DNA from 3 places in the Mangrovibacillus sp. Mu-81 genome. Region 3 is predicted to be linked to each of the others. Evidence: riboswitches for the same ligand, from Rfam matches in the RefSeq annotation. Region 3 holds a riboswitch; each other region holds the start of a gene.
What was found. Region 3 has a riboswitch for lysine ahead of V6B33_RS20510 (Na+/H+ antiporter NhaC family protein). Riboswitches for the same ligand answer to the same signal wherever they lie in the genome.
Positions count from the first base shown of each region.

Region 1 (4,293 bases), on a different contig from region 3:
CCGTTTGGCAGGCGGGTGATGAACTCGTGGGCGTTGGCCCGTTTTGCTGCTGTCATCACTTCTTCATCGGTTGCGTCGGGATCCCCGTACCGGATGTTTTCCATGACGGTTCCTGAAAAAAGGTAGACATCCTGATGAACGATTCCTATGTTGTTTCTGAGGAATTTCAGATCCAGGTCTTTCACATTCTCCCCATCTACAAAGATGCCGCCAGTTGTTGTGTCGTAAAAACGCGGGATCAAAGAGCTCAAGGTAGTCTTGCCACCCCCGGACGGTCCGACGATGGCTGTGTATTCTCCCGGTTGGATGTCAAGTGACAGATGTTCAAATACAGGCTTTGTTGACGTGTCGTAATGAAAGGAGACGTTCCTGAACTCAATGCGGCCCTTGACCAGCGGTATTGCTTTCGGATCAGGAGCATTCCCGATGTCGGGTTCTGTATTCATGATTTCGATGAACCGTTGAAAACCTGTGATTCCTTCCTGGAATTGGGTGCTCATGTGAGTGAGCCGCTGGATCGGCTCTACCATGAAACCGATATAGAGCAGGAATGTGATAAGGTCAGGCAAATCAAGCGACGCATTCACGATTTGAATAGCCCCGGCAATGACGACGGTGATGGTAATCATCTGTATGAAGGCTTCCGTGCCGTTATAGAAATAGGCCTCTGCCTTATACGTGTCTTTCCGGCTTTCGAGAAAACGATCATTCTCCCTGTTGAATTTGTTGATTTCGAGCGGCTCATTGGCGAACGATTGAACGACGCGGATCCCGGACAACGTATCCTCTACCTGTGCATTGATGTCCCCGATCCGTTCTTTGTTATCGGTGAGTGCCCGGTTCAGTCTCTTATTGAAATACAGTGAAAAGAAACCGAGAATCGGAAAAAAGCAAAATACGAGTATCGTAAGAGGCGCATTGATGAAAAGCAGGATCACAAACGCTCCAAGAAACCGGACAAGATACTTTACGTAATCCTCCGGCCCGTGATGATAAAGCTCGGAAACCAATAATAGATCATTTGTCACCCGCGTCATCAGCTGGCCCGTCTTTTGTTTATCATAAAAGCTGAAAGAAAGCTTCTGCATATGGGAAAACAACTCACTGCGCAAATCGCTTTCCATGCGGGCCCCGATCTCGTGCCCTTTATAATCGACCACATAATTTCCGATGTTCTGCACAATCACCAGAACGATCATCAAGCCCCCGACCCATAACACGTCAACAATCGCTGTCGCCAGACCTCCTTCCAGCACATCCTTCGTCACATAACGGACGAGCAAAGGAAAGACAAGGGTCAGTGAAGAAGTGATCAGCGCACAGGCCAATACCACCATGAACACTCTGAAATAAGGTTTATAATACGAAAGAAATTTCTTAACTGGAAAATGCATAAAGTACCCCTTTATTGTGTTTTTTCACTAAACACATATAAGGGGGAAGACCGTAACGTTAAAAAGGCGTTCCACCCTTATATGTTGGTACGGTTAACTCGTTCATGTTTCTCATGTAAACTGCCTCCTTTTTGTTGGTTATGTTTATTGTATGATTTAATCCGGGAGTTGAAAAGTGAATTTTCAAAAATTTCATTAAGGGTTCTGCTGCGTAGGTTCTGAAGAAAATTCGACAAGCCGCGCAATTAATTAAAAAGAAGCTCAATTATCGTGAAAGAGGCGCAATAATTGGAGATCTGGCGCAATTATCTGAGATCGGGCTCAATAATTCTGAAACCGGCGCAATTATTTAATAGGGGTCCAAATCCACTTACAGAGGGAGGGCTAGTGTGTGAAAGAGGCTGTGTTTCAAGCCCCTTCCATAATTTTTACACGAAAATAGAGAAAAAAATAACAGAATGACCCTACTAAAGTGTCTTTTTAATAATTTTATATTCACCAATCTACTAAAGTTTTAGGTTCTATAATTTTCCGTTACGCCTCATTCCCCATACCTGAACCAAGGAACCTGCCCCCTGCCCGCCCTATTCAAATTAAATTCTGCATAGAATTGATTGACAACTTTTCCAACTCGATGTATAGTGATTTTACAAATTGATAAACTTACTCTCTGATAATAGAGGCGCGAGAATGAGGAGTAACTTTCCTGAGGATGAAGGATCCGGGGATGGAAAGTGAAAGGCAGATCGCCGAAACGAGAAGCAGCCATTCGGTTTCTTGTTGGGCTGACATTGAACAAGTGTCAGACTGTCACAATGGTCACGTTGTGGAGAACTATTGAAGAGATGTTAATACAGAATTCTTCAGGACGTTCTTCGTTTTGATCAGGAAACCGTATGAGCATCGCTTCATACGGTTTTTTTGTGTATTTTTTCGGAGGGGTTTCAGGAGGAGAATGTGATATGGAAACGATGGAAACGAATGTACAGGGACACTTGGAAATCGGGGGAATGAGTACGGATAAGCTTACCGCTGCGTATGGTACTCCGCTGATGGTGTATGATGAGGCGATGGTCCGGGAGAAGGCGCGCTCGTTCCGGGAGGCGTTCATCGAGAGCGGCCTTGAGTTCCAGGTGGCGTATGCGAGCAAGGCATTCATGTGCAAGGAAATGGTCCGACTTGCTGAAGAGGAGAATCTGTCGCTGGATGTCGTGTCGGGCGGGGAGCTGTATACGGCGCTTCAAGCCGGATTCCCGGCAGACCGGATCCATTTTCACGGGAACAACAAGTCGGAGGCGGAGCTCGTTGAAGCATTAGATGCGGAAATCGGCTGCTTTGTGGTTGACAGCTTCCTTGAGCTTGAGCTCTTGCATGATTTGGCAAAAGAGCGGGAGCAGCAAGTCAACATCCTGCTGAGAGTGACACCTGGTGTGGAGGCGCATACGCATGACTACATCATGACCGGGCAGGATGATTCGAAGTTCGGTTTCGGCATTTCGAACGGACAGGCAGACCGTGCGATGCAGATCGCCTTATGCAAGCCGAATTATACAGTACTCGGGATCCATTCCCATATCGGGTCTCAGATCTTTGAACTGGATGGCTTCCAGCAGGCAATCAAGGTGCTTTCCGATTTCCTTCAAAGTGTGAGGCTCGATTGCGACGTGACACTGCCGGTCCTGAACATCGGCGGGGGCTTCGGGGTCCGCTACACCGAAGAAGATAAGCCGCTGCCGGTTTCTGAATATGTGAAAGCGATCGCGGCAAGCGTCAAGGAAAGTTTCGGGGAGAACGGGTATCCGCTTCCTGAAGTGTGGATCGAACCGGGCCGCAGCATCGTGGCGGAAGCTGGTACAACGCTGTATAAAGTAGGATCGAAGAAAATAATCCCGGACGTGCGCACATACGTGTCGGTGGACGGCGGCATGACTGATAATCTGCGTCCTGCATTATACGGGGCGAAATATCATGCAGTGCTGGCGAACCGCCCGAATGAAGAATGCACCGAACTTGTCAGCGTTGCGGGAAAATGCTGCGAATCCGGCGATATGCTCATCTGGGATTTGAAACTGCCGCCGGTGAACTTTGGTGATACTCTCGCCGTGTTCAGTACAGGCGCATATGGATATTCCATGGCGAATAACTATAACCGGATCCCGCGTCCTGCCGTCGTGTTTGTAAAGAACGGAGAGTCCCGCATGGTGATCGAGCGGGAGAGTTATGAGGATTTGGTGAAATTGGATCGATAGAATTGTTGCGGGAGGACCTTTGCCGGGAGCGGCAGGGGTTCTTCTTTTTTATCAGTAGGTAAAGAAAATTCGACAAGAAGCGCAATTATGAGGAATCCGGAGCAATTATTTGAAAAGTGGAGCAATAATCTGGAAACCGGCGCAATTATCCTTAAAGCAGCGCAATAATATGAATTCCGGCGCAATTATTTATAAAGTGGCACAATTATTCAGTGGCGGGGTGTCAAAATCAATAGGCACAGATGCCAAATTCTCGATTCAGTATAACAATCCATGTTTTTTGAAAAAAATGGTCAAAACAGGGGCGTAATGGATGAAAATTAATCACCTGATGAACGAAGAAAGGAACTTGAACCATTGGACAAGCATTCAGCCACGCATGCAAATCACCTTGAAAACGTCTCTCTAAAGTAACCGCCGACACCAAAAAAAGGAACAGACACTTTCATCTGCTCCTCCAAATAAAATCAATGATGGCCTTCGTGATGACTGCTCTCATCAGGCGCCATGCCGTTCAGTGCTTCGACATCGGACTTGGACAGTTCCCCGACTGCGAATGGCTTGGTCGGCATGATGATGGATCCGTTACTGCCGGCATGGATCTTGACGTAATAGAGACCATCTTCGTTTAACTTCTGGTTGAATGTATA
Region 1 is NZ_JBAJHU010000010.1:23,196-27,488, reverse strand. Features, by position in the region: gene V6B33_RS17255 (ABC transporter ATP-binding protein) at 1-1,394, opposite strand, end outside; lysine riboswitch at 2,064-2,239, shown strand; gene lysA (diaminopimelate decarboxylase) at 2,357-3,643, shown strand; gene V6B33_RS17245 (FixH family protein) at 4,111-4,293, opposite strand, start outside.
Region 1: another riboswitch for lysine. It lies ahead of lysA (diaminopimelate decarboxylase); the one in region 3 lies ahead of V6B33_RS20510 (Na+/H+ antiporter NhaC family protein).

Region 2 (4,293 bases), on a different contig from region 3:
ATATCCCATCTTTCGTTTTACATGTTTGGGATGATAAATCCTCATCACATGTATATAATAGTTTTATAGAAAGAGGGGATTTACTTGGAACAGAAAAATGAAGAAATCTATGAGCCGGCCGTTCCGGTTTTCGGTTATGAATTGATTCGCGATATCCTGCTCCCGGATATCCTTGGAAAGCACACTCCTGAAATCTTATATTGGGGAGGCAAACAGCTCTCCAGAAAATTCCCCCTTCAATCCGTCGAAGAATGTACATCATTTTTTGATGAAGCAGGATGGGGAACGCTGACGGTTGTCGAACAAAAGAAAAATGAAATCACCTTTGAATTGCGAGGGTCATTTATCGAAAGACGCTTATCGCTGAAATCCGACGTTACTTTCAAAATGGAAGCGGGCTTTCTTGCGGAGCAAATCCAACTGCTGAAGAAATGCACCACTGAAGCAGCAGACGAGATACATAAACGAAATCGATCCGTGAAGATTACCGCTCGCTGGGACGAAAAAGATAAAGTTGAATGAACGAATGACCTTGGCAGTGAACTAAATAGATGCACGGAAAAAAGGGTTGACTCTGTTAAAGAGCCAACCCTTTCATTCTGTTTATAGCGTTACCTCTTCCACTTGAACGGCGTCCAGTTTGAATGCCGTATGTAATACACCGGCAGCTTTTTGCATATTTTTCTGGTCGACCACGGCAGACACTTTAATTTCCGACGTACTGACCATCTTGATGATAATATCATTATGCGCCAGGACTTCAAACATCTCGGCCGCCACCCCCGGGTTGGAAATCATTCCGGATCCAACAATGGACACTTTGGCCAGATCGCGTTCATGTTCAATATGGGTGAACCCCAGATCCTTCTGGTTTTTCTCCAAGACGGAAAGTGCATCATCAAGGTCCTGCTCCTTGATTGAAAACGATAGATTCGTTGTATCGCGGTCTGTCTGGCTCTGAATGATGATGTCCACATTCAAATGATTTTTTGCAAGTGTCGTGAACACTGATGATAATCCTGTCAGGGCATTGCCGAGCCCAAAGACGGTCACCCGGACAATTTCATCTTCGAATGCCACGCCTCTTACCACTAAATTCTGTTCCATGCTTGCTTCCTCCTCAATGTACGTTCCTTCCACTTTTTGAAGACTGGATCTGACTTCTAACGGGATTTGATAATTTTTTGCGAATTCAACCGCCCGGGGATGAAGGACACCCGCACCCAGATTGGCAAGCTCGAGCATTTCATCATACGAGATGGAAGGCAGTTTTCTCGCCCCTTCGATATAACGCGGGTCAGACGTATAAACTCCGTCAACATCAGTGTAAATATCACATCGATCCGCTTTTAATGCAGCAGCGATCGCGACGGCTGTCGTGTCCGATCCCCCGCGGCCAAGGGTGGTGATTTCACCTGACAGAGTCATTCCCTGGAAGCCTGCTACAATGACAACTTTTCCGGCTTGAAGCTGTGTCGTGATTTTCTCGGTATGGATATTGGTGATGCGTGCATTGCTGTGCACAGATTCTGTCTCAATCCCCGCCTGCCAGCCAGTATACGAAATGGCTTCCTGGCCTGCCTGGATCAATGCCATCGTCAGAAGGGAAATGGTCACCTGTTCTCCAGTGGATAAAAGCATATCCATTTCCCGTTTACTTGGTTGAGAAGTGATTTCTCTCGCTAAACCGACTAATGTATCAGTTGTTTTCCCCATGGCGGATACGACAACGACAACATCATTTCCCCGATTCTTCTCCTCCAGGATCCTTGACGCAACATTTTGAATTCTTTCAACAGAACCTACTGAAGTTCCACCGAACTTTTGAACGATAATACTCACAGCTTCTCCTTCTTTCTCTTTGAGTGTAGAAATTAATCTTACTTTCTGAAGAGAATCATCCGTCTTCTGCACAAGTTCCTGCTGCCTTTGTATGTATGGAAACATACTGTGGGCGCCAGATGCCAAATAATAAAAAAAGCAATGAGACAAAATATCTCATTGCTCTATGAACTTAAAGTAAAAAATACTGATTCGTTCATCGGCATTGTGAGATAGCTCTCCAAGATTGATTCATCTTGACAATCCTGCATTTCTTAAACGCAGAACCAGCGGAATTAGTTTGAGCCTAAGACCACTTCGGCGAATCTCCCCTTTCCAGACATCTCAACAGAGCCCATACTCCTCCATGTCTATACTCTTGAAGCCCGCACCTCTATCACCACTATTAAAAGTGATAATGTTTTAAATTATCGATAATTATAGCACACGAAAAAAACGGAAGCAACGGATTTTTCAGAATAATCCCGTATAATTTTTCGGCTCATTCGGGTAAAACTATCCCCGAAGCTTCTCTTGCAAAACTTTCGCAACAGCTTCCGGAATCCCTATATCCTTAAATTCTTCCACTGTGGCTTCTTTCATTTTCTTCATGGAACCGAAGTGTTTGAGGAGCTGTTTCTTCCGCTTGGGTCCGATTCCGTCGATTCCATCAAGGGTGGATTGAAAAACACTTTTCCCACGGAGCTGGCGGTGGAATGTGATGGCAAACCGGTGGACTTCATCCTGTACCCGCTGGAGCAGATAGAATTCCTGGCTTCTTTTTTCCAACGGCACGATCTGCAGCGGATTTCCGTACAGGAGTTCAGATGTCTGATGTTTATCATCCTTCGACAAACCCCCGATCGGGATATCCAGACCCAGCTCGTTTTCAATCACATCACGGGCTGCTTCGATCTGCCCTTTACCACCGTCAATGATGATGAGGTCGGGAAGTGGAAGACCATCTCTTAACACCCGTGAGTACCTTCGCCTCACCACTTCTCTCATGGATTCATAATCATCCGGTCCTTTAACGGTTTTTATTTTATACTTTCGATACTCCTTCTTTGCTGGCTTTCCATCCATAAACACGATCATGGCCGAGACAGGGGCGGATCCCTGTATATTCGAGTTATCAAATGCTTCGATTCTAAATGGGGTATAAATCCCCATTTGTTCGCCTAACCTTTCAATCGCCTTGATCGTTCGATCCTCGTCTCTCTCAATCAGTGCAAACTTTTCGTCGAGTGCCTGCTTGGCATTTTTCTCTGCCAGTTTAACGAGTTCTTTCTTCTTCCCGCGCTTCGGCTGGGTTACCTTTACTTCCAATAACTTCGCAGCCAGCTCTTCTTCTATTTCTTCCGGAAGGAAAATCTCTCTCGGTTTAAAGTGGTTCGCCTTTGAATAGAATTGGCCCAAATATGTGAGAAATTCATCTTCCGGTTCATTGTATAGCGGGAACAGCGATACATCCCGTTCAATCAATTTCCCCTGCCTCACGAAAAATACCTGAACGCACATCCAGCCTTTATCGACTGCAAATCCGAACACATCCCGATCTGTAAAATCCGTCATCGTCATTTTCTGTTTTTCCATCGTTGCTTCGATATGGAGGATCTGATCACGGAATTCCTTCGCCCGCTCAAACTCGAGGTTTTCAGACGCTGCATTCATTTTTGCTGTTAATTCTTTTTTTATTTCCTTGTATCCGCCATTTAAAAATCTGGCAATTTCATCGGTCATTTCCCTGTACGTATCACTCTTCACTTCTCTCACACAAGGGGCAAGACATTGGCCCATGTGATAATAGAGACATACCCTGTCCGGGAGAGTGGTGCATTTCCGCAATGGATACAGCCGGTCCAACAGCTTTTTCGTTTCATTGGCCGCTCCTACATTCGGATAAGGACCGAAGTACTTCCCTTTCCCCCGCTGCACTTTGCGTGTCGTGATCAAACGCGGGTGCCGTTCATTTGTCAATTTAATGAATGGATAGCTTTTATCATCCTTTAACATGACATTGTATTTGGGATCATATTTCTTTATTAAATTCATTTCGAGTACTAGTGCTTCAAGGTCGGATGAAGTCATGATGTATTCGAAGTCTTCGATTTCCCCTACAAGCCGCTGTGTTTTCGCATCGTGCGAGCCTGTGAAATACGAACGGACCCGATTTTTCAGCACTTTTGCCTTACCGACATAAATGATCGTTCCCTGACGGTCTTTCATCAAGTAGCAGCCAGGCTGATCGGGCAGCAGTGCCAATTTATTTGTAATGACAGGATTCAAGTTTCTCCCCCTTTTTTACTTTCTGTTCTCCTCTTATTGTAAAGTGATTATCACTATATGGTAAACCAATCATAATATATTTTTTTTGCTGACATAAGAAAAGCCGGGGCAGCATGCCCCGGCTCTCACATCAATGCATATTAAGCATGTTTATTCAATAGTTCAGCAAGTGCTTCTTTCGGC
Region 2 is NZ_JBAJHU010000004.1:151,601-155,893, forward strand. Features, by position in the region: gene V6B33_RS11375 (YslB family protein) at 85-522, shown strand; gene V6B33_RS11380 (aspartate kinase) at 604-1,842, opposite strand; lysine riboswitch at 2,048-2,226, opposite strand; gene uvrC (excinuclease ABC subunit UvrC) at 2,338-4,110, opposite strand; gene trxA (thioredoxin) at 4,251-4,293, opposite strand, start outside.
Region 2: another riboswitch for lysine. It lies ahead of V6B33_RS11380 (aspartate kinase); the one in region 3 lies ahead of V6B33_RS20510 (Na+/H+ antiporter NhaC family protein).

Region 3 (4,293 bases):
ACTGAAGAGGAGTTTCTGGAAGTCAAGAAACATACCGAACACGGCTTTGAGATTCTTCGAAAACTGCAGTCCATTTCACTGATGGTGGCTCATTGCGCCTATCAGCATCATGAGAGATTGGACGGTTCGGGTTACCCGCGCGGATTAAAAGGGGAAGATATCCATCCCTTTGCAAAAATCATTGCAGTGGCAGACGTCTTCGATGCGATGACATCCAATCGGGTTTACCGCGAAGCGATGCTGCCGCATGAAGCGTTGGAAATCCTTTACGCGGGCTCAGGTTCCTTATTTGATAAGAATGTCATCGAAGCCTTCAGGAGATCCGTTGCAATTTATCCAAATGGGATGGTCGTCGAATTGAATGACGGGAAGAAAGGGATCGTCACCGGGCAGAATAAGGGGCTGACAGACCGTCCTGTCATAAGAGTGATTGAAGAGAATGGGAAAGAACTTTATCGTCCATATAATTTGGATCTGCGGACCGAACTTGATAAGGTCATCACCGGTTTTGATGCAGATTATGAACCTGAATCAAGTAAAATAAAATAAGTTTTTGCGTTAAACCCTCCTTAGAGAGCATAAGAATAGCTTGTAAGGGGGGATTTTTTTGTCCAGATTCAAAACACACATACCCCGAAAAGGAGGGCCGCTGCCTTTTCGCCACGTGATGATCATCACCATCGTATTCTTCGTCTTTTCCACGGGTGCAGGGCTTTGGATCGTCAACCTTGGATTGAAACCGACCCTGCTTGCTTATGCAGAAACCCAGACGAGCAGAATCGGGACGATGGTCATCAATAAAGCAATCAACAAGAAGGTAGCCGGTTCCATTGAGTTGGAAGAGATAACCGAAGAAGTGAAAAATGAAGAAGGGGAGGTGGTCTCTCTCAGCTTCAACACACAGAATATCAACCGGGTACAGGGGGAAATCACTAATTTAGTACAATTATATTTAAAGGAAGCCGAAAAAGGGAATATTGAAAACCTGGAATATATCACAGACGTGGAAATCGATGAAGAAGGCACGAAAGCGGATGAAGGAATCGTCTACTCGGTCCCGCTCGGTCAGGCGACAAACAATGCCCTGCTCGGGAACTTGGGGCCAAAGGTTCCAATCAGATTCCATGCGATCGGGGACGTGCGTTCCGACATTAAACATACGGTAGAGGAGTTCGGAATAAACAACGCCCTCGTCAAGGTCTATGTGACCCTTACCGTGAATGTCCAGATCATCATCCCGTTTGCAACGAAAACGGAAACCATTAAACAGGACGTATTGATCGCCATGGATACCGTTCATCTGGACGTACCGCAGTTCTTCAATAACAGCGGCGACGGCACATCGCCATCCATCGAAATCCCGACGAACTGATGACACCCGCGGAAAGCAAATGCTTCCACGGAAATCAATTGCAGCAATCAAGGATGGTACAACCTGCACTAGCATCTATTCGACAAAAAAGTTGTCAAACTTGTGATAGTTTGATATATTAAGTAAGGAAATTTTAATATTATAACCACATCATCAATCCGATGGGGTAGAGGTGCAGGGTTCAAGAGTAAGCTGTTTGAGGATGACAACTGAGACAACAGATGAAAGGGAACCTTTGCCGAAGTAGATATGCTTGTCAGAAGTATATTTGCTGGGGTTATCTTGAACAAGGGTAACACTGTCATTATAGGGGATACTCTATGATGGGGAGCTACAGATCGTGATGGAGCACTTACATTACTCATTAAAGGTAATGATAGGATCCTCTATCATTACCTTTTTTTATTCCTCTGTCATGCTATGAGGTTCCCCCCTGTCAACTAGGAGGAGGACATTATGGAAAACACGATTTATTCAATCATCCCACCCCTTTTAGCCATCCTTATGGTTATCCTGACGAGACGCGTACTGCTTTCTCTGGGTGTAGGGATCATCGCTTCAGCACTTCTTATCACAGATTTCTCCATTACGGGCACATTCACAAAGGTATGGGAAGCCGTCAAGGGCATCTTTGTCGCAGACGGAGAATTGAATACCTGGAATGTGTACATCATTCTATTTTTATTGATTCTTGGCGTCATCACCGCTTTCGTCAACATCTCGGGCGGCAGCCGCGCATTCGGTGAATGGGCGATGAAACGCGTGAAGACAAGAAGAGGCGCACAATTATTGGCAGCCGTATTAGGTATCATTATTTTTATTGATGACTATTTCAATGCTCTTGCGGTCGGACAGGTTTCAAGGCCAATCACGGACCGTCACAAGATTTCACGTGCAAAACTCGCGTATATCATCGACTCAACATCGGCTCCGGTCTGTGTCGTTTCGCCGGTATCAAGCTGGGGAGCATATATCATCGGAATCATCGGCTCAATCCTTGCCACTCACAGCATCACGGAATACACAGCATTCTCTGCATTCATACAAATGATCCCGATGAACCTGTATGTATGGGCAGCTCTTCTTTTGGTATTGGTTGTGGCATACAGAGGATTTGATTTCGGGAAAATGAAAGAGCATGAAGACAGAGCGATCACAACAGGAAACCTATATGATCCGGATAAGGATATCCCCGGAGAACTTAAGAACGATCTGCCTGTAAGTTCTAAAGGGACAGTTGGTGATCTGGCTTGGCCGATCATCGCACTTGTTGTAGGAACAGTCGGAATGATGCTCTGGACAGGGTATAAAGCAGTCGGTTCTTTTGATATCCTGCCGGTATTTGAGAACACGGATGTTACCAAATCATTGTTATATGGAAGCTTATTCGCACTTGCGATTGCATTCATTCTATTCTTCCGTCAAGTAAGTTTGAAGGGTGTGGAAGGGAGTGCCGTCGGGACAGCCGTCGTAGAAGGGATCAAATCGATGCTCCCTGCGGTATATATCCTGATCTTCGCTTGGGCAATTGTAACGCTCATCGATGAACTGCAAACAGGGACGTATTTAGCAGGTCTGGTAGAAAAATCAGACATGCCTGTTGAATTCCTGCCTGTGCTGTTGTTCCTGGTAGCGGGAGTCATGGCATTCTCTACAGGAACTTCATGGGGTTCTTTCGGAATTCTTCTGCCGATTGCTGGGGAAATTGCAGCTGCGACAGATGTCAGTGTATTACTTCCTGCAATGGCAGCAGTGTTGGCAGGTTCGGTTCTTGGAGACCATTGTTCACCGATTTCCGATACAACCATCCTTTCTTCCACAGGTGCAGGAAGCAACCATATAGACCATGTACTCACACAGCTTCCATATGCGCTCATTGGTGCATTAGCTGCAACGATCGGTTATCTTGTACTCGGTTTCACCGGAAGCACGCTGCTTGGATTAATCACAGTGATTGTGCTGGTGGTGGGGATCGGCTTTATTAAAGGAAAAAATACCGAATCAGCCGTTTCGCAATAATTGTTATACAAAAAACCAGAGGCAGTCGCTTCTGGTTTTTTTGTGTTTCAACTGCATCCAAGTGTAAGCAATGGAGGGATAACAGGGCAAAGCCGAAGCCGATCACCATTGACAGTGAAAATGAGTCATTCCCCATATTCTACCATCACCTTCTTATTCATATGAATAGGAGAAAAGGGGGGATTGATTTGTTGACAAAGGTAGAAGACTATGAAGATTTAAACTATCCCGACGATTTATTGTATATCATACGGAATGGGTTTCAACAAACTTCCAAGCCTAAACATGTTCTTATCTTAGGAGGAGGCATGGCCGGACTGGTGGCTGCCTCCCTGCTTAAAAGGGCAGGTCATACAGTGACGATACTGGAAGGAAACAACCGGATAGGTGGAAGGGTCTATACAGTGAGGGAGCCGTTCACTTGCGGAAACTACCTGGACTTTGGAGCCATGCGGATCCCCGGCAATCATCGATTGGTCTTCGAATACATCAAGCGTTTTAATCTCCCGGTCAATCGCTTTATAAATTCATCACCGAACGATCTGATTTATGCTAACAATGTCCTGACGACACAAGAGGAATATAAGAAAAATCCTGATATCCTGAGATTTCCTCTTGAAGAAGATGAAAAAGGAAAAACAGCAACCGAGCTTTTTCTCGAAGCGACCCAGCCCTTCTTTGATCTATATTCAAGCAGCACCCCGGCACAACGGGAGGAATTAAAGAAGCAATACGCCATGTATTCAATAGGCGATTTTTTGGCTGACAACCCGCTCGGAAAATCACTTTCGGACAATGCCATCCGAAAAATCGGCGTCTTACTGGGGATAGAAGGATTTCCTGGATTCTCTTTTATAGACATAATAACAGATATCATCTATCCGATATTCAGTGAAAATACT
Region 3 is NZ_JBAJHU010000016.1:57,124-61,416, reverse strand. Features, by position in the region: gene V6B33_RS20520 (HD-GYP domain-containing protein) at 1-549, shown strand, start outside; gene yunB (sporulation protein YunB) at 608-1,372, shown strand; lysine riboswitch at 1,532-1,714, shown strand; gene V6B33_RS20510 (Na+/H+ antiporter NhaC family protein) at 1,829-3,391, shown strand; gene V6B33_RS20505 (flavin monoamine oxidase family protein) at 3,580-4,293, shown strand, end outside.